Regions from separate parts of the Bacillus sp. XF8 genome, predicted to be linked through region 2. Evidence: riboswitches for the same ligand, from Rfam matches in the RefSeq annotation. Region 2 holds a riboswitch; the other holds the start of a gene.
The links. Region 2 has a riboswitch for S-adenosylmethionine ahead of J4P91_RS13825 (ECF-type riboflavin transporter substrate-binding protein). Riboswitches for the same ligand answer to the same signal wherever they lie in the genome.
Positions count from the first base shown of each region.

Region 1: linked by a shared signal. The riboswitch ahead of J4P91_RS21465 (methionine ABC transporter ATP-binding protein) and the one ahead of J4P91_RS13825 (ECF-type riboflavin transporter substrate-binding protein) in region 2 are both predicted to bind S-adenosylmethionine.

Region 1 covers NZ_JAGDQK010000037.1:46,865-62,093, forward strand. The annotation lists gene J4P91_RS21420 (glycosyltransferase family 39 protein) at 1-1,409, opposite strand, end outside; gene J4P91_RS21425 (response regulator transcription factor) at 1,651-2,337, shown strand; gene J4P91_RS21430 (sensor histidine kinase) at 2,334-3,836, shown strand; gene J4P91_RS21435 (MarR family winged helix-turn-helix transcriptional regulator) at 4,173-4,655, shown strand; gene J4P91_RS21440 (ArsA family ATPase) at 4,734-5,912, shown strand; gene J4P91_RS21445 (DUF3926 domain-containing protein) at 5,905-6,099, shown strand; gene J4P91_RS21450 (HXXEE domain-containing protein) at 6,157-6,642, shown strand; gene J4P91_RS21455 (MetQ/NlpA family ABC transporter substrate-binding protein) at 6,820-7,659, opposite strand; gene J4P91_RS21460 (methionine ABC transporter permease) at 7,680-8,345, opposite strand; gene J4P91_RS21465 (methionine ABC transporter ATP-binding protein) at 8,335-9,354, opposite strand; SAM riboswitch class I at 9,475-9,580, opposite strand; gene J4P91_RS21470 (cysteine hydrolase family protein) at 9,841-10,398, shown strand; gene pruA (L-glutamate gamma-semialdehyde dehydrogenase) at 10,861-12,408, opposite strand; gene J4P91_RS21480 (TSUP family transporter) at 12,566-13,336, opposite strand; gene J4P91_RS21485 (CamS family sex pheromone protein) at 13,433-14,626, opposite strand; gene ligA (NAD-dependent DNA ligase LigA) at 14,643-15,229, opposite strand, start outside.
Region 2 covers NZ_JAGDQK010000020.1:106,525-121,753, forward strand. The annotation lists gene J4P91_RS13795 (protein kinase family protein) at 1-604, shown strand, start outside; gene J4P91_RS13800 (sensor histidine kinase) at 711-1,967, shown strand; gene J4P91_RS13805 (alpha/beta fold hydrolase) at 2,149-2,961, opposite strand; gene J4P91_RS13810 (YjcZ family sporulation protein) at 3,878-3,985, opposite strand; gene J4P91_RS13815 (energy-coupling factor transporter transmembrane component T family protein) at 4,148-4,975, opposite strand; gene J4P91_RS13820 (ABC transporter ATP-binding protein) at 4,968-6,668, opposite strand; gene J4P91_RS13825 (ECF-type riboflavin transporter substrate-binding protein) at 6,679-7,227, opposite strand; SAM riboswitch class I at 7,364-7,478, opposite strand; gene J4P91_RS13830 (aspartate/glutamate racemase family protein) at 7,636-8,316, shown strand; gene J4P91_RS13835 (PAS domain-containing sensor histidine kinase) at 8,409-10,193, opposite strand; gene J4P91_RS13840 (Cof-type HAD-IIB family hydrolase) at 10,515-11,375, opposite strand; gene J4P91_RS13845 (cytochrome P450) at 11,587-12,798, opposite strand; gene J4P91_RS13850 (PadR family transcriptional regulator) at 12,939-13,436, shown strand; gene J4P91_RS13855 (DUF1540 domain-containing protein) at 13,535-13,690, opposite strand; gene J4P91_RS13860 (hypothetical protein) at 13,882-14,301, shown strand; gene J4P91_RS13865 (Vat family streptogramin A O-acetyltransferase) at 14,334-14,966, opposite strand; gene J4P91_RS13870 (MFS transporter) at 14,956-15,229, opposite strand, start outside.

The DNA of each region.
Region 1 (15,229 bases), on a different contig from region 2:
GCATTGCTTTTGTAATCTTCAAAAAGCTGTGTCCAACCGGATCCAAACAGAGCTGCAATAGGAGCTGCGAGCATAATCAGATAATAATGATGGAAGAAACCTGCAATACTGAAGAATGCCATTGCCGGGATTAACCATACGAGCCAGAAGACTATTTCTTTATGCTTGGGCGTTATATTGTTTCTTCGTAAACCAGCCAATAAGCTGACACTAGCGATAGCAACAAATGGAAGTAGCCAACTAGCCTGCCCAGACAATTCAGACTGGAACAAACGGAGTAGACCTTTCTCGCCAGTTCCAAAATTACCGCCTGCTCCGCCACCCGGACCACCATTATTACCTCCAGGCTGGCCGTCTCCTTTACCTATTTGAGCTCCTTGGCTATCATCATTGCCGTTTGTTGAATTAACTCCGTTTTCGGTTTCGTCGTTCGTCTTCGTCTCATTGTTATCCTGAGGCGGTTGATATTGATTATTTACATTAGGAGCTCCTTGGTTACTATCATCACTATTTGCCGAGTCAACTCCATTTTCAATACCACCGTTCGGCATTCCCCCATTGTTATCTTGAGGTTGGTGCTGTTGATCGTTCGCACCGGGTGCTCCCCCGCCGCCTCCTTGATTTCCTGTGAGACGAGAAAGTCCATTGTAACCAAACGCTAATTCTAGAACCGAGTTCGTCTCACTACTACCAACATATGGGCGTTTATCTTCAGGAATAGCATCCACAATAACTGCCCATGAAAGAGAAATAGTAAGCATGATAGCTGTTGCCCCAGAGAGTAAACCAATCTTTTTCTTCCAGTTTACTTTGGCAGCCCAAACATAGAAGACATAAAAAGCCGGAAGTACCATATAAGCCTGTAGCATCTTCATATTGAAGGCCAAACCTATTACTGCAAAGGCACCAAAGAGACTCCAAACACTACTACGCTTCACGCTTCTAAATAATAACCAAGTAGCTAGCAAAAGGGTAAATACGAGCATACTATCAATATTGTTTGTTCGGCTCACTGCCGCTGCAATTGGCGTACATGCAAAAGCTAAAGCCCCAAGTCTTGCAGCTGCTAAGCCGAAAGATGGTTTTACTAAAAAATAAATGAGCAGTACTGATCCCACCCCAGCCAATGCCTGCGGAAGAATCACACTCCAACCGTGCAAACCAAAGATATAAGCACTTATTGTTTGTATCCAAAATGTAACAGGTGGTTTATCCACTGTTACAGATCCTGCTGAATCGAGAGAACCGAAAAAGAAATTATGGAAGTTTTGCAACATGCTTGCTACTGTAGTGGTGTAATAAGTATTTGCATACTGATCGGTCCAAATGTTATATCCATTTAAAAAAGCTGCCAATAAGACTATTAATATTAAAGGCACATCTAATCGGTTTTTTAACCGTGAAAACATGATATTACAACTCCTTAATCACTTTATATTTTGAACTAGGCCATGACTGTATTATCATCCTTCAAGCTGAAATGAACTTGAATATAAGCTGAAAGTTTCCTGAATACGTAAAATACCTTTACATTAAGGATTAAATAAGAAGAAATGAAAAAATTTCACCACTAGTTCTGGCTGCTTTCAGCAAATTTTCAGCATAATCGTAGATAATAGTAATAATTACAGCACAGGAGGTATTAAAAAGGTGAATTCTCTTAAAGGAATTAAAATATTGTTAGTGGATGACGAGCCACACATTTTACAATTTTTAGAGATAGGATTGATGAACGAAGGATATGAGGTAAAAAAAGCTGCTGATGGAATAAGTGCTATTAACTTGGCACAAGAATTCCAGCCACATGTAGCAATCTTAGATGTAATGATGCCTGGCATCGACGGGTTTGAAGTGTGCCGTATGATTAAAAAAAGTGGTTCTCACACTTCTGTGATCATGCTTACTGCAAAAGACGAAGTGGATGATCGGGTGAAGGGACTGACGTTAGGAGCAGATGACTATGTCATAAAACCGTTCAGTTTCGATGAGTTACTTGCTCGTATACACGCTCGTCTTCGCAATCAATTTCCGAATCTGTTCGGAGAGGTAATTTACGGTCCATTTAAAGTAGATGATCGTAGAAAAGAATTACTATTTAACGGTAAAGTTTTGGAACTTTCTCCAACGGAATATGAACTGCTTAAATATATTGTAATCAACCATGGAATTGTATTAAGTAAGGGCATGATACTCGATAAGGTATGGGGCTATGATTTTCAAGGAGATGAAAATATTGTAGAGGTGTATATTCGCTCACTCAGGGAAAAATTAAACGATAAGGAACACCAACTCATTCGTACGATTAGGGGAGCGGGTTACCGTGTGGATTTACCATGATTAGACGTATTACTTCTTTTATAAAAAAGGTGCTTTTGCCTCGCTCTCTGCGCCGTCAACTCCTAACGAGAACATTATTTATTTTATCTCTTATTCTTTTGAGTATTGGTCTTTTGCAATATTGGGTGATGAAAGACTTTCTATATAACAACGAGGCTGAAACATTACGAGCAAAGATGATGTCTTTACCGCCAGAAATAGATTTACTTCCCTTTGATTCACAAAATAAAGTAGAAAACCATCCTGAACCTAACCGACCAAAATTCCTGTTTTCACAAGATATTTCACTTGCAGTTATCGGAAAAGACGGTCGTTATGAAGATCTCGCAGAGAGTACTGGAATGTCCTCTCCAAAGCTGTCAAACAAAGATTATACAAAAATATTAGAACAGTTCTCGAGTCATAAAAAAATCGAATATAGAGTAGTACGTAATAAGGAAGGAATAGAACAATTAATAGTATTTAGACCAATTCGAGGCATTCCTGATGGTTCGGATGGTAATTTAGATCAAGCTCCTAATTATATTCTTCAAATCGGAACAGATACTGCTCCTTTACGTGATGTTCTATTTCAGCAACTACTTACCTTCATTGTTCTGTCCGGACTTGCTCTAATTGCCGGTTTAGCACTATATTTACCGGTTCTGAAAAAAACACTTGTCCCTCTTTCTAACATTGTAAACGCAGTGAAAAATACAAATGCGGGTAATTTAGCCGAGCGCCTGCCCACACATCAAGGGCAAGAGGAAATTGATCGTTTATCAGAAACATATAACGGCATGTTAGAACGATTGGAGGCATCCTTTGAGTATGAAAGGGAAACAAAAGAACAAATGAGGCGTTTTATCGCCGATGCTTCTCACGAACTAAGAACACCGCTTACGTCAATTCATGGTTTCTTAGAAGTGTTATTACGAGGTGCAGCAGATCGCCCTGAGCAGCTTTATAATGCTTTAAATAGTATGCATGGTGAATCAAAGCGCATCATCAAGCTAGTAGAAGATTTATTATTTCTTGCAAAGATGGACCGTGAGCCTGGACTACATTTATCGGAAACCAATATTACTAAACTTATTCGGCAGATGGAGCCGCAATTAAGCGTTTTGGGAGGAAACCGACAGATATCATACGATCTAACAGAAGGCATAAAAGGGAATTATGATGCCGATAAGATTAAGCAAGTGATTTTAAACTTATTTCACAATGCAGTTCAATATACTGACCCTGTTAGAGGAAAAATAACAATTTCTTTAATGGTCTTGTACAATCAAGTGGAAATATCAGTACAGGACAATGGTTCGGGCATAGAATCAGAAAATCTTCCCTATGTATTCGATCGTTTTTATCGAATACATAGTTCTAGAACAAGGCAGCATGGTGGAGCCGGTCTAGGTCTCTCTATTACCCAAGCCATTGCTCATGCACATGGCGGAACGGTATCTGTAAAGAGTAAAGTTGGAGAAGGAACTACATTTTTTGTTTATCTCCCGCTAACATAATATATCATCCTCCTCTTTGAATGTTATATTTCAGTCTGTTATTAGAAAAAGGAGAGCACCACGGCTCTCTCCTTTTTCTTAAACTTATCTTGACTCTTATGAAGAATAAATTCTTCATATTACTTGTACTTCTATTAATTAAGAACTTTCCATTGAATTGAACAACTTATTATGAAATGTCATGCAGAATATCCCTTTCTTTTGTATTGCTTTAGCATATAAAATTCTTTATACAAACAGACAGAAAAATCGAAATAAATATTTGACATTTATTTCAACTCAGCATAAAATAAAAATAAATATTACGAACCTCGAAATATACGGGAGTGGAAATAATTGTTGCAATATGAACATTTTTTAGACTTACTGCTAGATAACGCCAAGAAGCTTTTCTATCCAGAAGAATGGGTAAGCCTTGATTTATCACTTTCTAAAACGGAAGTCTTCTGTTTGTTATGGATGGAGCGAAATACAGATATTACGATGACGAAAATCACCGAACTTCTTGATATTCCAATGAGCACAACGACGGGTGTTGTTAATCGTCTTGTCAAAAAAGGATATATTGAGCGCTATCGTAATGAAAGTGATCGACGTATTGTATTAATTCGCTTAACAGAAACTGGCATACAGCTCACCCAAGAAGTGAAACAAAATGCGGCTCACTACTTTAGCATTGTGACGGAAGCTTTATCAGAGGAAGAGAAAGCATTCTTACTACAAATCTTCCAAAAGATTATGAACCACATCGCTACGTCACAACAAAAAACAGAAGAAAAACTTCCTTCACCTAAGATAAAAAACATTCCGATTGAATAAAGCCCTTTATGGGTTTTTATTCAGAAATATATTTCGACATTCGTAATATTCGACTACCGAAACAAAGGGGATATAAATATGAGAATTCTTTTGTATACAGGTAAAGGCGGCGTAGGGAAAACTAGTATTTCAGCAGCAACTGCACTTCAAAGTGCAAAAAAAGGCTTAAAAACATTAGTCATGAGCACAGATCCTGCTCATAGTTTAGGAGATTCATTTGGCATAAAATTATCTTCTGATCCACAAGAAATTCGTGAAAATTTATGGGCGCAAGAAATCAATACAATTTATGAAATGGAAAAGGGCTGGGGAAAATTACAAAAATATATTACGTTGCTGTTCACATCAAAAGCTGCTGATGATATTACAACGGAAGAATTAACGATGTTTCCTGGCATGGAAGACTTAATTAGCTTACTCCGTGTACTCGATTACTATAAACAAAAAACATATGATGTCATCATTATTGACTGTGCACCAACTGGAGAAACTCTTGCCATGTTAAGCTTTCCTGATATGCTCGGCTGGTGGATGGAAAAACTCTTTCCGATTAAAAGAAAAGTTTTAAAAGTTGTCCGTCCTGTTGCACAACCACTTCTGGGAGTCCCTCTTCCTACTGATGATATTATGGATGAATTAACGAATACGCTTGAACAGCTAGGAGAAATGCGTGATATTTTATCTAACCGGGAAGTGACAAGTATTCGCGTTGTTGTAAATCCAGAAAAAATGGTTATTAAAGAAGCTCAGCGTAGTTTTACCTATTTGAATTTATATGATTACAACGTGGATGCGATCATGATTAACCGAGTCATCCCTGATACTGTTACCGACTCCTACTTCCAAGCGTGGAAAGATGCTCAAAAGAAATATAAAATATTAATTCAAAATAGCTTCCAACCACTTCCTATTTATGAAACCCCAATGTTTGAACAAGAAGTAGTTGGCTTACCTATGCTAGAGCGCGTAGCAGATGCTTTATTCAAAGGTGATGTAGAACCAACTGCCGTAAAATTCAACGGGCGTACACAATATGTAAAAAAAGATGGCGATGAATATATTTTTGTCCTCTCTATTCCATTCTCTGATAAAAGTGAATTATCGTTAAATCAAAAAGGTGATGAACTCATCATTCGCGCCGGTTCTGTTAAACGTAACATTACGTTACCTAAAACGTTAACACATTTATCCATTCAAGGAGCGAAATTTGAAGGGGATGTACTAAACATTCATTTTGGAGGTGTGGTTCATGCGTGAGGAATTACTACGACACATCATTCGTAAGAAATTAGAGGTTGGAATGTATATCCTAGGCGAACTACCACCCCCAGTTCAACAATCTGCTAACAAGATGCTAAATATATTACAAGAGGAGCTTTCTTCTTATAAGCAAGAAAAAACACAAAATACGAAAAGCAACTTACAAAGTATTACGATTGAATAATAACGGAGAAGGCCTCTTCTTAGGGGCTTTCCATTCCTTTATGCGGGGGTGATGTATTTGATGAAAACACCCAGTATTAAAATTCCTTCTACTAATCGTATAATTTGGTTTATCCCTTTATTATTTTTCATTCATAATTTTGAAGAATCTATTCGTATGCCTCAGTATCTCACTGATCAATTCTCTATCAACTTCATAAGTCATCAGCAATTTATGATAGCCATTTGTATATTATCAATCCTTGTTCTACTCTTTATTGTCCTATATCAAATCCAAATTATATCGTCTATTTACTGGATTCTTTTCATACAAGGTGCTATTTTCTTTAATGCGGTTCAACATACGATTTTATTTTTCGTTTATCGCTCTTACAATCCTGGGACGATATCAGCATTTGTGATTGTACTATTTTCATTCTACTTATTTTCCTTAATAAGAATAAGAGTTCAAAAAAAGAAACTAGTCCTTACACTTGTTTGCAGTTTACTCTCCTGTCCTGTTATAATCTGGATTACCTTATTTTCAGCTAGTTTCTTTACTTAATCCAATAAAAAAAGACCAGGAAAACTCCTGGCCCTTTCACTCTACCTAACAGACATTGGATTTTATATTATACAGAATTGGAAGGTACAAAATTAGGGTATCGTCTGTTAGGTATGATTATATGTTGAACGAGCTAACAGCGGAGGGGTTCCTACTGTTAGTTCGTTAAACCCGATATTATTTTACGATTTTCTCTAACTCTTCAAGTGAAAGGTCTACTGAAATCGCACCATCTTTTGTTTCTTTCTTAACTGCTTCTACTACTTCTTTTGAATGGTACAATTCAATCACTTTTCTGATTGTTGGATCATTTCTATCTTTCGTACGAGCCGCAAAGATATTAATATAAGGCTTCGCATTTTCATTTTTTGGATCCTCTAAGAAAATAGGATCCTTCGCTGGGTTTAAACCAGCTTGACCTGCAACACCATTATTAATAACAGAAGCTGCTACGTCTTTTAATACACGTGGTGTTTGCTGTGCAATTACCGGAGTAATTTTTAATTTTTTTGGATTTTCAGCAATACCACTTGGATCACCAAATAGACCAAAGTCTTTTTTCAATTTCAATAATCCAGCTGCATCAAGGAGTTTTAATGCACGCGCTTGGTTTGTTGGATCATTGGGAATTGCAATTTCTGAACCATCTGGAATCTCATTTGGTTTTTTATATTTTTCAGAGAATAATCCCATTGGTGCAATTTGTGTTGTACCAACAGCTGTAATATCTAACTTATGTTCCTTTTTAAACTGCTCTAAAAAAGCAATATGTTGGAATGAGTTCAATTCGATATCCCCATCAGCTAATGCTTTATTTGGTGTTGTATAATCCGAAAACTCTACAAGTTTAACTTTAATTCCTTCTTTTTCAGCTTTCTTCTGAAGAATAGTCCAAGCGTCTCCATCCGTTCCTGTTACACCGACGCGAACTACTTTTTCTTTTGCATCAGCTCCACAGCCGCTTAATACCGATACGCTAACCAACGCTGATAATGCAAATGCTAATATCTTTTTCATTTTCTTTCCCTCTCTTCCCTTTATGATCTATGTAAGAATACTTTAGCGAAATAGTTTCCTAAGTTTTGTGCAATTTGTACAAGAATAATAAGTAATACAACTGTCACGAACATAACCGATGTATCAAAGCGTTGATAACCATATGTCATTGCTAAATCACCAAGACCTCCGCCGCCGACAAGACCAGCAACTGCTGAAAATTCGATTAAGCCAACCGTCATAAACGTAACGCCTAAAATTAATGGTGCTAACGCTTCTGGAACAAGAATTTCAAAAACAATTCTTAGTGGTGATGCTCCCATCGCTTGCGCTGCTTCAATCACTCCTTTTGGAACAGAAACAAGATTTGTTTCTACCATTCTTGCAATTCCAATTGAAGCAACCAGCGTCATTGGAAAGATTGCTGCTGCCGTTCCGATTGTTGTTCCGATAACAGTACGCGTTAAAGGACTTAAAGCTACTAAAAAGATAATAAATGGGATCGGGCGAATCGTATTAATGAAAATATTAAGAATAGAAAAAACCAGTTTGTTTTCTAAGAAATTCCCTTTTCTTGTCACATATAAAAGTAAACCTAGGGGTATACCAAGTATTGTGGCAAATATAAGGGTTACAATTACCATCAAGAGGGTATCTCCTGTTGCATCTAAAATGCGTGGCCAAAATACACTCCAATCAACTCGCATAACCTTCAACCTCCCTCAGCTCAACCTGCAATCTTATATGTTGCAGCGCTTTTTGAATTTCTTTCTGTTCACCTTGCAGTTCTACGAGAAGATTTCCAAATAAAACGCCTTGCAGTTCAATAATATTTCCATAGAGTACATTTATATCCACATTATAGTTTTTAGCAATATACGATAATAATGGCTGCCCCGTCTCTTCACCTGTAAATGTTAAGCGGTAAATCTGTCCGCCATTTTGAATTTTCGTAAGTACACTTTCCGGTAAGTGGTCGTTAACAACAGAGCGAACAAAATTTTGAGTCGTCTTTGTTTTTGGCTTCGTAAAAACATCAAATAGCGTTCCTTCTTCAATTACTTTTCCTTTTTCCATAACAGCTACGCGGTGACAAATTTCTTTCACAACTTGCATTTCATGTGTAATCAGAAGAATTGTTAAATTGTATTCCCTGTTTACTTTCTTTAATAGGTTTAAAATTTCTGTTGTTGTTTCAGGATCCAATGCAGATGTTGCTTCATCACAAATGAGAATATCCGGTGATGTCGCAAGTGCTCTCGCAATCCCTACGCGTTGTTTCTGACCACCCGATAGTTGTTCTGGATAGTAGTTTGCTTTATCTTCTAATCCAACAAACTTCAGCAGCTCATTTACTCTTTCTTTTATCTCATTCTTTGGTAATTTCGCTAATTTCAATGGATAAGCAATATTCCCAAACACTGTTCTCGAATTAAATAAATTAAAACTTTGAAAAATCATTCCGATTCTTTGTCTTAGCTTTCGTAACTCTTTCGTTGATAAGGAAGTAATATCTTTATCATCTATTGAAATCGTTCCCGCTGTCGGTCGTTCTAACATATTCACTAAACGTAACAGTGTACTTTTTCCAGCACCACTAAAACCAATAATGCCAAATATCTCACCTTTTTTAACTGATAAGGTTACATCTTCAACAGCGCGAACTGTTTGACCACCTGATTCATATACTTTACTTACATTTTCAAAAGAAATCATTTTCTTCCCTCCTATATGCTGTAACAACTTGAAGCAGAGCCTTGAGGTAAAATAAAAAGCGCCCTTCTTCTTATCCATAATAAAAATAAGAAGAAGAGCACTTATATACTCATTCACATCTTCTCATCTTCCAAGCCTATTAGAGCTTGCTGGAATTAGCACGGTATTAAAAAAACCCGTTGCTGAGGTATCATAGGGCCAGTCCCTCCACCTCTCTGGATAAGAGTGTATCGATTTAATTGTCATTTAATTAATTCTTATTATAAAACTCTGAAAAGTAAGAGTCAACACAAACATTCTAAAATATATTAATTATTTTTCTATTGAAATTTTCAAATAAAATCAGAACACTTTTTCATTACAAAGGAATGAATTTTAACCTTATGTAAAATTCTTCTTCACGCACTCTTTCAGAAAGGAAAATATCCTCTACTAATTGAATAACATTACATGAATACGAAATAAAAACGGAGGACGATAGATGATATGAAAACAGCCCTGTTACTCGTTGACATTCAAAATGATTATTTCCCAAATGGAAGGATGGAATTACGTAACGCAGTAGAAGCTAGCGAGTATGCAAGTCAACTACTTCAGCATTTTCGAGAAGTGAATCAACCTATTTTTCATATCCAACATGTATCTACTAAAGAAAATGCTACTTTTTTTCTCCCTAACACAGAAGGCGTTCACATCCATGAAAATGTTCGTCCATTAAAAGATGAAACGGTTATCCTCAAACACTATCCAAATAGTTTTCGAGAAACTAGCCTTCTAGAGCAATTGCAACGCTTAGAAATTCAACATGTCATTATATGCGGAATGATGACACATATGTGTATTGATGCTACAGCAAGAGCTGCTTTTGATTTAGGCCTTCAATGTACGATTGTGCACGATGCATGTGCTACAAAAGATCTCCTATTTAAAAATGCTACTATTCCTGCTGTTTATATTCACAATACAATTTTAGCAAGTTTGAATGACGTATATGCAGATGTCATGAGTACAGAAGAGTTTTTAAGTTTTAGAAACTCGATCTGAAATAAAAAATCATGTCTCTCACAGACGGAGACATGATTTTTTATACTGTTATTCACAGGTTACCATAACTTGAAGTCTCCCGAACTTGTTTTTACTTTCACCTTATTTTCCTCTGTACCAACTTTTATTATTCCGTATCATTCGATAGACGTCTGTTTTTTCTTAATTTTCTACACTTCATTCCATCATAATTTGTTACAAGTTACGTTACTAAAATAAAAAAACACCACTTTCAGTGAGCAAAACCGAAAGTAGCGTCCTTTTGTCTAACCATAGATTTTCTTTCAAATTGTATTATACAGGAAATTCAAAAAATTAATACAGAAAAATATGACGAATGAATTAAATTTTCTAATGGTTTTGTTTCTTTTCATATTTTAAAGAAAATAACAATTTTCCAATCAACATCTTTCTTACATAAAAAAACCTTCCCTATTAGAGGAAGGCTTTTTCATCTATTTCTTACAGAGTTTCAGAAGTAGTTTTTGCTTGCATGTGAAGTGCTAAATAGTCAGGTCCACCCGCTTTAGAGTCCGTACCAGACATGTTAAAGCCACCGAATGGTTGGTAACCTACGATTGCACCAGTACATCCACGGTTAAAGTATAAGTTACCAACGTGGAAATCTTCACGCGCTTTTTCGATATGTTCACGGTTATTAGAAACAACTGCTCCTGTTAAACCGTATTCTGTGTTGTTTGCAATTGCAAGTGCATGATCAAAGTCTTTTGCTTTACAGAATGCTACTACTGGCCCGAAGATTTCTTCTTTCATTAGGCGAGCATCTTCTGCAACGTCAGCAACGATTGTTGGTTGGATGAACCAGCCTTTAGAGTCGTCACCTTCGCCACCTGCTACTACTTTACCCTCTTCTTTACCGATTGCAACATAGCTCATTACTTTATCAAATGCAGCTTGGTCATTAACTGGTCCCATGTTCATTCCTTTTTCAGCTGGGTTACCTACAGTTAATTCTTTTGTTAATTCAACAGCACGATTTAATACGTGATCGTATACATCTTCGTGGATTACTGCACGAGAGCAAGCAGAACATTTTTGTCCTGAGAATCCGAATGCTGATGCAACGATAGATTTTGCTGCTAATTCAAGATCTGCTTCTTTATCAACAACGATTGTATCTTTACCGCCCATTTCAGCGATAACGCGTTTTAACCAAATTTGACCTGGATTTACTTTTGCTGCGCGTTCGTAAATACGAATACCTACATCGCGTGATCCAGTGAAACTAATGAAACGTGTACGAGGGTGGTCTACTAAGTAGTCACCAACTTCAGATCCGCTACCAGGGATGAAGTTTACAACACCTGCCGGTAAGCCTGCTTCTTCTAACACTTCCATAAATTTCGCTGCTACTACAGGTGTTGTACTAGCTGGTTTTAGTAATACTGTGTTACCAGAAACTAATGCAGCTGTTGTCATACCTGCCATAATTGCGAATGGGAAATTCCAAGGAGAAATGATAACACCTACTCCTAATGGAATGTAAGAGAAACGATTATATTCAATTGGACGGCTTTCTACTGGAATACCGTCTTTTAACTTCAACATTTGACGACCATAATATTCCATAAAATCGATTGCTTCTGCTGTATCAGCATCAGCCTCATTCCATGGTTTACCTGCTTCTTTTACAAGAATAGCAGAAAACTCATGTTTTCTACGACGAACGATTGCGGCAGCGCGGAATAAAATGTCTGCACGCATTTCTGGTTTTGACTTTCTCCAAGTTTGGAATGTTTCATCCGCCACTTGCATTGCTTTTTCAGCTAATTCACGGCTTGCTTTTGAAACACTGCCCACAACTTCTTCTTTATTCGCAGGGTTTACAGAAACGATTTTCTCGTCTGTAGTGATCTTTTCTCCCCCGATAATTAATGGATAGTCTTGTCCAAGATAAGATTCTACTGTCTTTAAACCTTCTTCAAACGCTAACTTGTTAGCCTCTACTGAAAAATCTGTAAATGGCTCATGTTTGTATGCTACTACCATTCCTTTTAGCCTCCCCTTAGAAAAACGTTTACATTTTACAACATTATTCTACACGATAATTTAGATTTATTCAAATATTCCTAGACTTATATTTTAAAAATTAATTAATTTTTAAAATATAATAAAAAAAAGAAAAGCTTCATACATACGTATGAAGCTAAATAATATGAGCATATTCCATAATATTTTTTCCAATTAATAGAATTGTTACTAATAAAAATAAGGTACGAACATATCCAACACCTTTTTGCACAGCAAACTTCGATCCTAAATATGCTCCTAAAATCATAGATAACCCCATAATAATACCGTATTCAAAATGAATAATATCTAAAAATAAAAATGTAATTAAAGATACAATGTTACTAACGAAATTCAAAACTTTTCCAGATGCAGCTGCTCGAATAAAATCCAAACCAATTAATAAAAATGCAAAAATTAAAAAAGATCCTGTCCCCGGTCCAAAAAATCCATCATAAAATCCTACAATTAAAATAACGAAGTAAAACATTAATGCTTTTCCTTTTGTCATCTTTTTATAGGTGGAAACACTTCCCCAATCTTTTTTTACAATAATATAAATTGCAATAAATACCAACATAACCAGTACGAGTGGACGTAAAATATCTGGTGGAATAAATTTTACAACTAAAGCCCCTGCAATAGCTCCAATAATAGTTAATGGGATTAACTTTCCTACTATACGAAAGTCAACTTTTTTGGAACGAATGAAATAAATTGTACTTGTTAACGACCCCATCGTCGAAGCTAACTTATTTGTTGCAATTGCCGAAGCTGGCGGCAATCCTACAAACATAAGTGCCGGAAGTGAAATGAGCCCCCCTCCTCCAACAACAGAATCAATAAATGAAGCCAAAAATCCAAAAGCAACGAGTAATACGATAATCTGTAAGCTTAACTCATCCATGTCTTTTCTCCTTACCCCTTTTTGTTCACAACATTAGAAATTATAACAAAATTTCGGAATAAAAAAAGCCGTTCCATATAGGAACAGCTCTTATTCTTAATCTAAAATTTTCACAAATGGTTCATCCTGCTTCGCATCACGAATAATAATCGCTTCTGGGCGTTCAACAGATTTAATTGTCACCTGTACTTTAACATAGTTCGGGAAGTATTGCATAACAAGTCCCGCCACGTATTGCGTGAATCCAATTACTTCTGCTTTTCCATTAAATTGGACAGGAATTTCAACCTTCATTTCTTTTAATTGATCATCTTTATAGAATCCTGTTCCTACAACAGCTGTATAATCGCCTTTGAAATACTCGCTCAATTTTGCTTTAAAGTTTTCTACAGTTGTGTAATCTTCACGCACATCCGTTTTTGCTGATTCAGAAGGAAACAAGTAATATTTTTCATTAATTGCTTTCCAATCCCCTATTTTATCGCTACCTTTATCTACTTGAACGTACGATACGAATTTCCCTGGTACGAGTGCCGATTTTGCTCCTTGACGATAAATTGCAAACGTAATTGGGACATTTTTCAAGTCAGGATTTTTCTGTTGCATCAATGTTAAAATCTCTTGCGCCATGCGTTTACCTTCTTTTAACATGTCGTCTTCTGAAATATCAGCTTCACGCGGATACCCATGTTCTTCATTAAAATAATGAACTGAATTCATCGCTAGACCAACAACAACTCCACCCAATTCAACTTGATCACCTTTGCGCGCATAATAATCATGCTCTAAAATATTAGAAAGATAGATTTTACTTTTCTTGTTTCGAACCTCTAATGATTCTGATCCTCCTTCTAATGGTGGATTCAATCCGATGTTAGGAATTTTATCAGCTTCTTTTTTGCCAAGCTTCTCCTCTAACTCTTTTTGCTCAGCATCTGTGCGCTTTCTCTTTACAAGCATTTGAGCTGTGTCTTTGTCTAAATATTTACCACCTTGAAACAAATAATCTTTCGTACTAAATGATTCTTTTGCAATGCGCATTAATCCTGTTTCAAATTCATCTATATCCAGACGGCTATTTAACTGTTGTACAGCTAAACCACGTGCAGAACCTGATTCAAATGGCACCGTTGTTTTGTAATACTCATCAGAAATAGAATATTTCGGAACAATCGCTTGTTCTTTTGAGTTGCCCGATTTCTCAACAACTTTTTCTTCTTTTTTTATACTCGTGCTACATCCACTTACAAGTAGACCTAGGCTTAATACCGCTAATGCTATTTTTTTCATGGTAAGTTTGCACCTCTTACTTATTCAGCTCTTGTAAGAACCTCTCTTCATTCCAAACCTCAATATTATGTTTCTTCGCTTGTGCTAATTTTGATCCTGCCGCTTCACCGGCAACGACTAAATCAGTACTCTTACTTACACTACCTGTTACTTTTCCACCTAGCTCTTCAATCTTTTTCTTCGCTTCGCTACGCCCCATAACTTCTAGTTTTCCTGTTAAGACGATTGTTTTTCCAGCAAAGTAAGACGCAATATTTTGTAAATCAGCACGCTTTATGCCTTTGTAAGTCATGTTAACGCCGTACTGTTTAAATTGTTGTAATAATTCTAACACGTCGTCATTATCAAAGTACGTTACGATCGATTGGGCCATTTTCTCGCCAATTTCATTAATCTTTTTTAACTCTTCTTCTGTTGCTTTTACAAGGTGGTCCATCGTTTCAAAATGCTCAGCTAACGTGCGAGCAGCTTTTGCACCGACATGACGAATACCCAGTCCAAATAATAGACGCTCTAACGAATTTTCCTTAGAAGTTTCAATTGCTTGTACTAATTTAGAGGCTGATTTCTCACCAAAACGCTCTAATTGTAACAATTGTTCCT
Region 2 (15,229 bases):
AGTTGAATTAGTAGATCATTTTCAAGTACAGAATGGCTATGTGGCAATCTTTAATTGGTTTAACGGGGAATGCCTTCATTCACATTGGTCATTTCCACCACCAGCGAAATATAGTAATCCAGATTCCCCATTTTATCGCTATAAACAGTTATCAGTTGAAGAACGTCTTATTTCACTAGATCATATTTTTTCTTTCCATGTTCATGTTGAAAGAAAAAATTATGTAGCAATTGATTTTTATGACGGGAGCATTTTATATGATTTTGAAACAAATAGAATGAAAATTTGTGATATCGACTTATATAAAAAGAAACCTTATATCAATACAATGGGAAGACTTTGGGGGTCATCACGATTTATGTCACCAGAGGAATTCGAATTAGGCGCAGTAATTGATGGGAAAACGAATGTATTTAATATGGGAGCAATCGCTTTTGCACTCTTAGGAGGAGAGCGTGATCGCTCTTGCACTAAATGGGAAGCAGGAAAAGAACTGTATGACGTAGTATCTCGTGCGGTAGAAAAAAATAGAAATCAGCGTTATGCTTCGGTGGAGGAATTTTACATAGCATGGAAATCTGCTCGTAACAAAATGATCATTTAAAAGTAACGCCCTCTTCATTTTAGTAAAATAATAATACATGAAGAAGTTACATTTTTTCTGTATAATAACTTATAGTACTGAAAACTACAATAATGAGGCGTGTTAGATGAATTTTGTATACATCAACCAAAACGTATTAAATAATTTGCTTTACATTTTAAGTAGCGTCTTTGTTTTTTATTTTATATATAATAACGGAATGTTTTTAAAAAAATACAAAAAGATTCTTATTATTATATGTACCAGTGTACCACTGATTTTATGCATGAAATACCCTATATACATCGATGAAAATTGCGTTCATGACTTAAGACAGATCCCTTTTTTAATTGGTACGCTTTATGGTGGTTTACCAGTTGGGATTGCCTTATTAACTATTATGTTATTGATTCGATTTATTTTTTATGGTGTGAACTTTTTAACGGTTATTGTTTATATTACAATGCTTATTTTCACTGCCTTTTCTTCTTCTAAATTTAATCAATTAAATAGAAAGAAAAAGCTTATAATGTCTATGACTTTACCTTTTATACTGGCCTTAATTACAACCTTTATCGTTGTGATTTTATCAGATTTTCCAGTTACAAAATCATATATTATTTATTTTATTCTACTGCCTCCAATTGTCATGCTATTTGTTGTATACATGAACGAAATTTTACGAGATGCAGTTCTTATGAGATCTAAATTAGTAAAAATGGAGAAGATGGAGATTGTGAGTCAACTTGCTGCGAGTATTTCACATGAAGTGAGAAATCCTCTTACTGTAGTAAAAGGATTTACTCAGCTCCTGAAAACTCCAGATTTATCACAAGAGTCGCGAGAACAATATATTGAACATATTCTTGGAGAGCTAAACCGCGCTCAGGTTATCATTGATGACTACTTAACATTTGCTAAACCTGCATCACAAAAACTTGATACCATTGTAATAGATCAAGAATTAAAAAGAGTAATAAGTATGATGATGCCATTATGTAATATGAATTCTATAAATATTTCTGAGGAATTAGTGACAGGTTCCATTACCGGGAATACACAACATTTCCAGCAATGCTTTTTAAACTTAATAAAGAATAGCATTGAAGCGATGCCAAATGGTGGAAAACTAAGTGTCGAGTCATCTATTTTTGAAAACAAAGTCACTATTGTCATTAAAGATAGCGGAATTGGTATGACACAAGAGCAAATACATCGATTTGGCGAACCATATTTTAGTACAAAAACAAAAGGAACAGGTTTAGGTACTATGGTTGCAGTAAAAATCATTGAAACGATGAATGGCACTTTAAATATAAAGAGTATCGTTAATAAAGGAACCACTTTAACGATTACATTTCCACAAAATAATGAGATTGCTTAATAAAATAACATCTTGATTAAAAAGGAGCTTCTATGCTCCTTTTTATTTTTTCTATAAAAAACTCAATCCGAAACAATCACCTGTACAAAAAAATTTGAAATGTTAAGTATAAAAAGGAGCATGATAGCTCCCTTCCCATTGAATTTCTGACACAATAGATGTATGTAACTTCGAAATAAATTTACCTTTTTATGGGTAAAGAAAAAGTCTCTTTCTTATTCATCTCAGTATGGATAAAAGCAAACTGCTGAATCATTTCATTTAAGTGCTTCGCTGCCTTTGTAGGAATTTGATGCTTTACGTTATCAATAAATTTTAATTCATTACATGGCAATTCTCCATGCAGTAATTTCGCATGACTATAAAATACTTTATCTTTCTTACCATAAACCAACAAAACCGGAAGCTGAATATTTCTAAGCTGATTCGTACAATTATAATGCAAACTATAACGATAATACTGCTCTATATTTTTGGCATTCCCTTTTCGTGCTTCTTTAAACATCTTTCTGAACAATTTATGTGTATTTGAATTGCCCCATGAAATAGACAATGCTAAAAATGAAACTGCACCCGCTTTTGCAAGTTTCACGCCAAGTGAAATCTTATTCTTTAAATATCCATCCCTCACTTCTGACATTCCCCCGATTAGAATACCCCCTAATGCTCTTTCAGAAAAAGCCAGCAAAAATTCTAATGCGACAGAGCTTCCAGTCGAATATCCGCATAAAAATGCTTTATTAATCTCCAAATGATCCAACAAACATCTAATGTCTTCAGCAATCAGCCGATAGGTTATCGGTTGTTTTGAATACTGACTCCTTCCGTGTCCTCTAATATCAAAAGCAATCACCTTGAAATTTCGGGATAATTCCTCTATTTGGTACTCAAAATTCATACAAGTAAGTACAGGAGGATGAATAAAAACAATAGGAACCCCTTTTCCCTTAACGATATAATACAAACTACTACCGTCCACATCTAACATTGGCATGTATATAATCACCTCAACAATCTGTAATCATTCCCGACTCTTTTTCAAAAAAGTAGCTCTAAAAAAATGACGCATATAAAAAATTAATTTTAGTACATGAACATTCTCCTTTTATTATTAATTCCTTTATAATTTGTTAGCCATAAGCTGGTGATGATATTCTGTTATACGTTCTTGATAACGTTGAAGCTGATTTTCGTTTTTAAAAAATAAATTTAGTTGCTCCTTAAGTTTTTTTATCTTTTTATTTAGATAGAAAAACAGATGGTTTGTTGTTTTAAATGTTGTGCTATAAATCACCTCTTACAGTACACTTGACGATGTGTCTTTTCACTCACTTTTGTTATTATGTGGTACTTCTTTTTTTCTATTCTGGCAACTATTTAGAATAAATTACGATGGATTTTGTTCCATAAATTACATAGAAAATGAATATCATCATTTTTAATCTCATCTACTGTAACTTCATCTCATTGATTAAATAAACATTATGTAAATGAATTTAAAATCTTTATTAATCTGTACATGTTGTTCTTTGTAATGAGTGAGCCTTACAAGTAGACTTAGGGTTTTTAGGAAAAAGAATCAAAAAGGATTAGCATCATAAATTCCTATAAAATATTGCAACATAAATCATGTGAAATTAAACTTTGTCATTTCGGTAACATTTTGATTTAAATCATAGCTGTACCACTCTTCACGTATTTATTCATTAAGTTTTTTATTTGTAAAACTCAATTAGAATCAATCACCGGTACACAAAAATAATTCAAAACTCTAGAAACTTTCTATTGAAAAAAGGAGCATGATAGCTCCTTTTTCATGTTGAATCTCGTATTAATACTAAAAAAAGTATCTTTAATAGTTTTTCTGATTACATGATTCTGTGACGAATGATTAAAAAATCGTATGTGTTTTAATACCCTCCGCCCCAGCAGCTGCATCCAACAATAATTAATAAAATAAATAACACAACTAATAACGCAAAGCTTCCTCCAAAACCACAAGAACCACCGAAACTCATATTTTCTCCTCCTTTTAGTATAAAGCTAATGGATAATTAATCGTTTATTAACGGGTTCGTATTATACAGTATGTATCTATGTGATTTTGGAGCATGTCTTGATAAAATTAAAAAGACACTCCGCTGAGCGCCTAAATTTTATCCCCATAACAACGAAAAAACTTACAATGGATACCAAAACCCTTTGAAAACATTGAATTTTAGATAAATGGCAAGTAATAAAATTATAATGCCAATAATGAGTCCTATATAATCCTCTTGTTTTGCCTTTGTTGTAAAATACCATGTTCGCTTCTCTTTTTTTCCGAATCCTCGTAAATCCATCGCATTTGAAACGGTATCGATTCGCTCTAAAGATTGAATAACAAGTGGCCAAAAAATGAGTACCCGGTTTTTAATACATTTCCAAAAATTTGCCTCTCCTCTTTCAAATGGTACACCTCTGGCTTCTTGAGCGTGCTTAATCAACTTGTATTCCGCTTGTATATTTGGTATGTAACGTAGCGCAATGTTTATTGCATAGGCAATCTTATAAGGTAAACCAATTTTATATAAGCTGCTTGCGAACTCACTTGGGTGTGTCGTGTATATGAAAATAAGTGTAAATGGTAATAACGTAAAATACTTTAATGAGAGCGTAAGAGCATAGAATAATGTTTCGAATGTAATCGTAGCATATCCAATATGTAAGAATGCAGTACTTGTACCAGTTAACTCAGATCCATGGGTTGGTGTAATTAATAAAATCATCACTGAATTTAGCATACTAAATGTGAAAAAGAAACTAAAAATAATGCCAATTTTTCTTACAGGGATTTTAGCAACCACTAATCCTAAACAACCAATGAAAAACAAGCATAGTAAAATACGAAAATCAAAAAATATAAACGTAAGAGTCATCCAAATTATAAATAATAACAATTTAATTGCGCCATCCATACGATGAAAATATGTATGATTGTCTATATAAAATAAATCTGATTTACTCATAATCCCCCCTCCTTTTTGCTTCCATATACATTTGTACAAAAACTTCTGGGAAAGGAACTTTACTTAATTTTGCTAATGTTGTTAGCGAACTCTCCTGTAAATTAGCTTGTTGTAATATTATGCTGCTTGCTAATACGATTGGAACAGTATCATCAGCAAGTATTTTCCCTTTATGAAGGACAACCGCACGATCTGCATATTCTAAAGCTAGGTTCATATCATGTGTAATAAAAATAAATGATATGCCTTGTGTTGCTAATAGACTTATACAAGACATAAATTGTTTATAATGAAAATAATCTTGTCCTGCTGTTGGCTCGTCTAATATGATAAGCTTTGGATTTGATGTTAAAACTGATGCAATGGTAAGCCTCTTTTTTTGCCCGTAGCTTAACGCTTGAATCGGCCAATTTCGAAATGGATATAACCCACAAACTTGCAATGCATCTTCCACTCGTTTATTTATTTCTGCAATAGAAGCCTTCTGTAATTTTAATGAAAAAGCAACTTCATCCCAAACTGTAGATTGTGTAATCATGTGATTAGGATTTTGCATGACGTATGAGATTACTTCTCCACGCTTACGAATAGACCATGAAGTTATATTTTCATTATCAATTATAATTTTTCCTTCCTTAGCTTTGTTCATTCCCGTTAATATATGGGCAAATGTAGATTTACCTGCACCATTATGACCTAATAATGCTAAAATTTCTCCCCTTCGTATAGGGAGTGTTATATCCTTTAATGTAAAATTTTTGTGAGAATATGAAAATGAGAGATTCTCTATTTGACATAAGATTTCTTTTTTTTGTTGTTTTTTAGAAGCAGTAGCGTTCAACATCCATTGTTTCACCGTTTTATTTAACTTCTCATTATTTAAAGTTTCAATTGGATATATTTCTTCATTTGAAATATTCATTTTTAGATTTTTTAACGCTTCAATATATACAGGTTCTCTTAACCCTATAGTTTGTAAAATATTTGTTTGTAAAATCCTTTTTGGTGAATCGATTGCTACAATTTCCCCTTGTTCTATTAATATGATTTTATCAAGGTCTAATTTTAATATTTCTTCTATTCTATGCTCAATAATAACAATTGTTTTATTTAATTGTTGATGTACCTTTTGAATAAGTTCTACTGTTTTCAAACTACTTATGGGATCTAAATTTGCTAATGGCTCATCAAATAGTAATATGTCAGCATCTGTCGTTAGTAGTCCAGCAAGAGAGACAGTTTGTTTTTGACCACCAGATAATTCATGTGGGCTTCGTGAATGAAATGTATGCATCTGTACTTTCTGCAGTGAGTCCATAACAACAGCCTTCATTTTCTTCTGTTCCACGCAATCGTTTTCTAACGAAAAAGCAACGTCTTCCCCTACAGTTAAACCAATAAACTGGGAGTCTTGATCTTGTAAAATAGTTCCCACATGCTTACTTTGCTCAAAAATACTGCCTTTTCGTGGATCTTTACCACATATTGAAATTCTTCCAGTGCTTGAACCTTCATAGAAAAAAGGGATAAGCCCATTTATACAATGGGCCAATGTTGATTTTCCTGATCCACTTCGGCCGGCAATCAACACTTTTTCTCCTGGATAAATATGAAATGAAACATCCCTTAAAGTAGGCTCTTTTACCCGCTGGTATTGAAATGTAAATTGTTCAAAAGAAATAATCGGATTCATAGTAATATCCCTACTTTTCAATTTTTAAATGTGTATGTTTTTTATTTGCTTTCGCTAATCCAAGTGTAATTGGTAAACCAAGAATTAAGAAAACAAGGACATCTGCAATCGTTGCACCAAGTACTTGAATAACAATTTTATCGAAAGGCTCTCCCATGAGGATAATATCGAAAGCACCGGCAAATATAATTGCAATGACAATCCCAATTAAACCTGTTACAGCAAAATATGAAATATCACGATTATGGAATGTTCCATTTTTTACGCTGAAACTTGTTCGCTTTTGTACAAGTCCCATCGTAAATCCAATAATACCTGAACTAATTACCCATCCCCACCAAATTCCCCATCCAGCAATCGTATCTGTGACCGTATGACCGATAAGCCCGATCAAAAGTCCTGCAAATGGCCCGAAAATTGCACTAAAGATCGTTAATATAGCTATGGCAGGCTTAATAAATGTGTTTGGAGCAATTGAAAACCCCCACAGACCTAGTACACCATATATTGCAGAACCAATTCCGATTGCTACAACTAATTTTGTAGATAATTTGTTCATATGAATTCCCCTCTCATTCTAGTTAGTTTCTATTAGTCCTATGTAAAAAAATACTGAATTATGAGTCTTCACTGCCCTCCCCCCAATAAAAAATGACCTCTGCTATAAGAGGCCATTTGCATATGAATATATGATCCTCTTATCTTTCAAAAGACAATCTGTCCTTTGCGAAATTAGCACCTTCCTATTTGTAGTAAATAAGGGTTGCTGAGGTTTCATAGGGCCGTTCCCTCCACCTCTCTAGATAAGTATTCGTTTGTAATTTGTATTATTGTACTAATGCAAATTGATTTCAATATTTTTCTTATTATTTTTACTTTTATGTGAAATTATCAAACAAATCATTGTATTCTTATCGGAATTATGGAATAATTAACGTTACAAACATGTTAGCGGGAGGAATTGGACATGAAAGTAATTGGATTAATTGGTGGATTAAGTTGGGAATCAACATCTCTTTATTATAAACATATTAATACGCTAACTCTATCTCAATATAATCATAATGCAAAGCTTGTTTTATATAGTATGGATTTTGGTGAAGTGACAAATTTATTACAAAATCAACAATATGAGGAAGTGCAAAATCAACTCGTTCAAGTAGCAAAAAAAGTAGAATATTCTGGTGCAGATTGTATACTTATGTGTTCAAATACAGTACATCAATTTGCGGAAGAAGTAGAACAAGCAATATCTATCCCCCTTCTTCATATTGGTGATGTAAGTGCTGAAGAAATTGTTGAACATGATGTGAAACGGATTGGTTTACTTGGAACAAAACAGACAATGGAACAAGATTTTTACAAAACAAGACTAGCTAATTATGGTATTGAAACAATTATTCCGAAAGAAGAAGAACGAAATTTCATTCATCATGTCATTCTTCAAGAATTAAGTAAAGGCATTATTTCACAGCAATCCAAAGATTGTTTCTTACAAATCATTCAAAAGCTCATTGGAAATGGTGCAGAAGGAATTTTATTAGGTTGTACAGAAATACCGCTACTCATTTCACAGAAAGATCTTTCTATCCCTGTATTTGACACTGCTTTTTTACATGCTAAAACTGCAGTGCAATTCGCTGGATAATAAAGAAAAGAAGCTATCTTACAAATGATAAGATAGCTTCTTTTCTTTATTATTGCCCTATATTAATGGGAAAATAATCTCCTCATTAATCTCTATTGCAAAGCGCCTGTTATAGAGGGCATAGCTGAATGAAAAGTAACCTGCTCACTTTGAAACAGGGGTAAATAAATAGTAACCGATGTTCCTACTCCCACCTCACTCATAATACTAATTCTTCCTTGATGACTTTCAATAATTTTATAACTGAGCATTAACCCAATACCCGTTCCTTTTTCTTTCGTACTATAGAAAGGTTCTCCAAGCCTTTTTATTCTTTCTTCAGGAATTCCTACGCCCTCATCAACCATATTAATAATAACTTCCTCACGCTCTGATTTTTTCACAAAAATAGAGATTTCCCCTCCATCTGGCATTGCTTCAATTGAGTTTTGTAAAATATTAATAAAAACTTGTTTTAATTGATTTTCACAGCAATCAATCATTAATTCTTCTGGTTCTATATGCAGATCAATTTGAATATTTGTCATGATTGCCTTTGTGTTGATTAACGAAACGACATTTCTTAATATCGAACAAATATTTTTCTTTTCAGTTGGAATGACATCAGTCTTTGCAATCGATAAAAACTCATGTAGTATAGCTTCAATTCTCTCAATTTCTGATAGCATAAGATCAAAATATTTATCTTGTTCTTCTTGGTTAATTTGAAATAATTGAATAAATCCTTTAATCACTGTTAACGGATTTCTTACTTCATGAGCTACGCCTGCAGCTAATTGTCCAATCGCTGCAAGTGTATCTGATTTATTCAATAACTCCTCAGTCTTTTTGCGTTCTGTAATATCCCGAACAATTATCATAATTTTATCTTTTAACATTGGTAAACACCTGGCTTCAAAAAAACTAATACTCCCCTTGAGTGTAAGCGGGTATTCGACTATGACTGTCGACTCCTTTTGTTGTACTTGGTGAATTGCTTCACGAAATTGCTGTGCTACAGGTGATGGCAAGACTTCGTAAAACTTCTTCCCCATAAACGATTCTGCAGGTACATAAAACTTAGCTGTTGAACCGGCCTTATAATCTATAATTGTTCCATCAGCTTCAGTTACAAAACACAAATCAGGTAATGCTTTGAAAATAAGCTCTAACTCAGAAGTTTGTTGTTTTAATTGCTCTTCAATTCCTTTTCGATGAGTAATATCAACGCCAACTGCCCAATAACTATAACCAGGTACTGGGAAATGCTCTGAAATATTTGACCACATGATTGTTTTTATTTCTCCATTTTTGCATGTTAAATTCATTTCCCAATCTCGAAAACTTTTTCCGCGAGTAGAAAATTTCTTTTGGATTTGCTTGCGATAGCTTTCATCAGGGTATAGCAATTCAAGTGCTTTTGGATTTCCAACAATTTCTTCCGCAACATAGCCCGTTACAAGCTCGCATTCACGATTCCATAATATGAAATTTCCATCTTTATCGAGAGCATCGACTAAAATAGGCATATTTTGTAAAATGGTATGTAGCTGTTCTTCTTTTTGAGAAAGTAAATGTATATTTTTTGTTTGGTTTTGAAGTTTATTCATTGCACTATCTACAATGAGATTTGAAAGCATTTCGAAGTATTTTTGACAAGTACGGATGTCATTTTTTGTTGAATAAGCAACAAATGATCCAAGATGTTGCTCATGTAAAAAAAACGGAATTTCAATCTTTGTAAGTTGTATATTTTCTTTTTGATCGATACCGAATGAAAAAACACATTCCATATTTTGATCAATAAGTTGATGCGAAATATTTGTTAATTTATAAAATTGTTCTGCCATGGTTTCTATTGTGTTCACATCAATGAGTTCCAATAGCCGAGCATTCATCCTCTTTCCACCTCTATATGTAAAATTAATACCATTTTTTATTCACGCTTCTCCATTATACGAATAATGTTCTCGTAGGTATATAGTAGAAGCATAATTATTCAAATAAATTTTATTTTTCAATAAAAAATTGTTTAAAATGGTGTATAATTCAATTGCCATAAATGTGATATTCACAAATAATTCACAAAATATTCAAAAAAATATATACAATTCTTCCAGTATATTCTATAAAATAAAATGTAATAAGGCTTCTATGAATCTCATAGAATACCTTACCCCTAATAAAAAAGTAAAAAAGAATCCTTGATGGATTCTTTTTTACTTTTTTACCATGACATATTGATAAAGAGCATGTGCAACTCCGTGTTCTTCATTCGATAGCGTTTCATAGTGACAAATCCGTTTAATTTCGTCCACTGCATTTCCCATTGCGATAGATATATGTGCCTTTTCCATCATAGAAATATCATTTAACCCATCACCAATTGCAACAGTATTTTCCACTGGAATATTAAGATGTTCAGCTAAAGTATATAAACCATTCCCCTTTTGGGCGTCACAATGGTTTATCTCTAAATTATGCCAATACGAAGCAGTAATTGCTAGCTCTGTATTATGTTGAAAATGCTTTTTTAACTTTTGTAATTTCTCGATATTATAGGAAAATGGTAAAAGTTTATGCACATAAATCTCTTCTTCTAATATCAGTTTACAACTTTCTGTTATATGAAATGCTGTATGTTCAAGATACAATGCTGCGATGATTTCTAGCTCTTCTTGATCTATATCTTTTTTTGACCTTTTTATCCATTCTATTTCCTGATTTACACTTTCTTCACCATACGCCGGAACGTATACACCTCGATCTGTATATAGTTGATAATACATACGATTTCGTTCAAGATACTCGACAATTTCAAATGCTTGTGTATTTTGAATTGGGTATCGCTTCATCATTTTTTGATCCGTATAAATAAGAGCACCGTTTTCTGCGATAATAGGACATTGTAAATTAGCTTCGAGTAATAGACGTTCAATATCTACTATAGAACGTCCTGTACAAATCACTACTATATGCCCCTGCTCCTGACATTTCCGAATAGCTTCTGCGTTTTCTTTACTAATCATTTTATTTCCGGAAAGAAGAGTTCCATCTAAATCAATTGCGATTAGTTTCATTGTTCCGTCACCACTTTCTATAAATAAACATACTTGTATAAATACACAAACGAGGTATCGTTTCCATGTTCGCATCGTCAAGCACACCTTAGTTATAATTTATGAAAAGCGTTTCAGGTCAAGGGATATTTTTCAGTTCGTTTGAAAAAATCTTAGATATTATAAAAAATAAAAACTCCTACTTAAAATAGGAGTTTTTATTTTTTATGCTTCATTTCTTTAAAAGAATAGGAAGCTGTTTTAACGTTTGTTCATTCTCTAATATACAGTTCGCTAAATGAAAGGATGGAGAAAGCTCTAGCTTTTTAAAATTGCTAATAAATGTAGTTAATGCAACTTCGGCTTCTAAACGAGCAAGTGGTGCACCTAAACAAAAGTGCGGCCCTTTGCCAAATGTTAAATGTTTTTCATTTCCAGGCCGATGTAGATCAAAGCAATCTGCTTGTGAAAATTTATTTTCATCTAAATTGGCAGCACTTATCCACGTAATAATCATTTGACCTTTTTTCATTTTTGGTCCAAATATTGTTGTATCTTCCGTTATAGTACGGGCTAATGTAACTGGGAAGCGATAACGTAGTACCTCTTCTATCGCTTTAGGAGTCAACTCTGGACTTTCACTTAGTTGTTTGTATACCTTAGGTGCATCTACTAAAAAGCAATAAAAGCTATTAATAATAAGGTTTGTAGTGGTTTCATTCCCTGCGGCTAAAAGCCCTAATGAAAATGTAACAATTTCCTCGTCAGTCAATCTTTCTCCCTCATACTCTGCTCTGATCAGATCTGAAATAATATCTTCTTTCAGATGGTATCGTTTTTCTTGAACAATCGGGAGAAGATAGGCTTTAAATTCATGTAAAGCAACTTCTTTCTGCTTATCTAAATCGCTAAACTTCTCTTTACTATATGGCATAAACAAAATATCTGACCACATCTTAATTTTTTTCCTGTCTGTTGTTGGAACACCTAATAAATCAGAAATGACGGTTACAGGTAGAGGTGCGGCAAATTGCTCTACAATATCAATTTCACCATAATTATTCATATCTTGTACAAGTTCATTTGCAATTGCTTGTATCCGTGGCTTCCACTGCTGAAGACTTCTTGGGGTAAATGCCTTTGAAACAATAGAGCGAACATTTCGATGCTCTGGAGGATCAGAAGAGTTTAAATTTACTCTTGTTTCTAAAGGCGGGACGGAAAATTGACGACGATCCCTTCTACTTGAAAATAGGTGATAATCAGATAAAACACGGTTCACATCATCATATAAAAAAACATTCCATACATCTTGCTCCGCATCATAATAGACCGGATGATTTTCCCTCATATGCTTATACCACTCATAAGGATTCCACAGCTCTTCTTTTGTTTTGAGTTTTGAAATTTCATGAACCAAAATCACATTTTCAGGCGAATTCATAGTTCTTTCCTCCCTTTTCTTTTAAAATAAAAAGTAATAGGTAGGCAGTTCAAAGATGTATAGACTAACATATGTTATTTTAACATATATAAAGGAGATATTTACGGATATAAACTTGAGAAAAAATTAGGGGGATACATATGTATGTTGATATTTTACTACTCGCAGAATTAACTTCTGGTCCAAAGTATGGTTATGAAATAAAGAAAAATATTCAAAATCGTCTTGGAGAAAATTTTGAATTGAATCATAACATGCTCTATCCTACTCTTCGTCGTTTTGAAGATATGGGAGCAATTACAAAAAAGATTCATCAACAAATAGGTAAACCAAACCGTAACATTTATGCATTAACTCCTACAGGTGAAGAAATCTTTTATGAAATGATGCGAGAGTTCCCTGAGAAACTAGCTGCTAATGATGCTGAATTTCTTGTACGTGTTGCACTGTTTGAGAAACTGGATTACGAAGCTCGAAAAGAAGTTTTAATGACTCGTCAAAATGTGCTATACACACAATTAAGCTCCATTCAATCTTTAGCTGAAACATCACTTTTTATTTCTGAGGTCGTACAGCATAGTAAATCACGTATTGAACATGAGCTAGCTTGGATTACTTCTCTCATGAAAAAAATATAAAAAATAACAAGAAAAGAAAAAACAATGAATGAAAATGAAATTTATTATCAATACTATAATTAATAAAAGGGCAACCAGCTGCGGTTACCCTTTATCGTTTAAGCTTCAGGAATAAATGTTTTGCAATCAGTTTCTTCCGTTGTAGATGCTTGGTTACCTTTATGACTTACTACATAAATTGCATCTGCGTTACATTTGTTTCCGTTACCCCAATATTTACAGTTATTTACTTCGCATAAAACATCTTGTGCCATAAGTATCACACCTCCTTATTCTTTTATCATTAACAAATTTGGGAGGTATGATACTTCTATTTTTTTCTTTGTATTGATACTACGCTTGCTTAATTATCATGAAAAATTGGACAAGAAAAACATTTTCCTCAAACTTTTTCTCTGTTATATAATTGATTTATTATTTAATAAATCATAAAGGAGATTGTGTAATGAAAGATCCGTGGAACCCTACAACACAAGAAATTATGGAATGGGCCTATACAGAACATGCTGTTTTCCCTGAGCAAGACTGGGACTTATCGGTTTGTACTATCACTAATGCAGCAGAAATTATACTGAGTATTGCAAGTGATACAAATTGTCCTAATCAAACTTTTTTTCTTCATTGTTTATATCTATTAGTTGGAGATGCTATTCGGACTGACGGAAACACATATGATTTACAATACCTTCAAAACATCTTACAAAGTGCAGCAAGTTCAACAAATACAGATATTTTAAAATGGGTTGAACGCTCCAAAACCCTTCTATCTAAACCAGAAACATTTAATTATGATCTTTGGTGTGATGGTGGTTTTGTTTATAAAATTGATAAAGTGAATGAAAAAAAGAGGACTCACCTTTCATAATGGAGTCATCCTTTTTTGCATATTTTTCACACTTAAGCGTCTGATAATTTTTTCAACGCATCCATATTTCCACTTACAATCACATCAATATTTTTAGAAATAGTCTTAATGTCCAAGTCCCACCACTTTATTTCTAACAATTCATTTATTACATCATTTGAAAATCTCTTTTTTATCTCAGTAGCAGGATTACCACCAACAATTGTATATGGTGGAACGTCTTTTGTTATAACAGATTTAGCAGCAATAATGACCCCATCCCCTATTGTAACTCCAGGCATAATCGTTGTGTCCATTCCAATCCATACGTCATTTCCAATTACCGTATCTCCTTTAAACGGTAAATCAGAAAGTGTAGGCGTGAATTTATCCCAGCCATGACCGAAAATATTAAATGGATATGCTGAAAACCCATCCATTCTATGGTTTGCGCCATTCATAATAAATGTAACACCGGGTGCTATACAGCAGAATTTCCCCATAACCAATCGGTCTCCAAAAAATTCATAATGGTATAGTACTTGCTCTTCGAATGTTTCTCCATTTTTCGAATCATAATAAGAATAATCTCCAACGATAATATTAGGTTTTATTATTGTATTTTTGATAAAATGAACACTTTTGTTTCCTTCGATAGGATACTTCACATTCGAATTAGGATTCATGCTGGACAGCACCACCTTCATTTGAAGTTTCTACTACTGGTTTCAAATTATATATTGGCAAAATAAATAATGAACCAATAATAAATAGTAATGCTGTTCCTTCGTACATTGTACTAAGTGAAAATACTTCTTTTAATGAGCCGGCTACACTCATTGTTAACACCATTGAACCTGTAAATAATGGACTTAAAATCCCATTTACTCGCCCAATAAAGTCTGTATCCGAATTTTGAATAATTAGTGTGTTTATCCCAATTTGGATA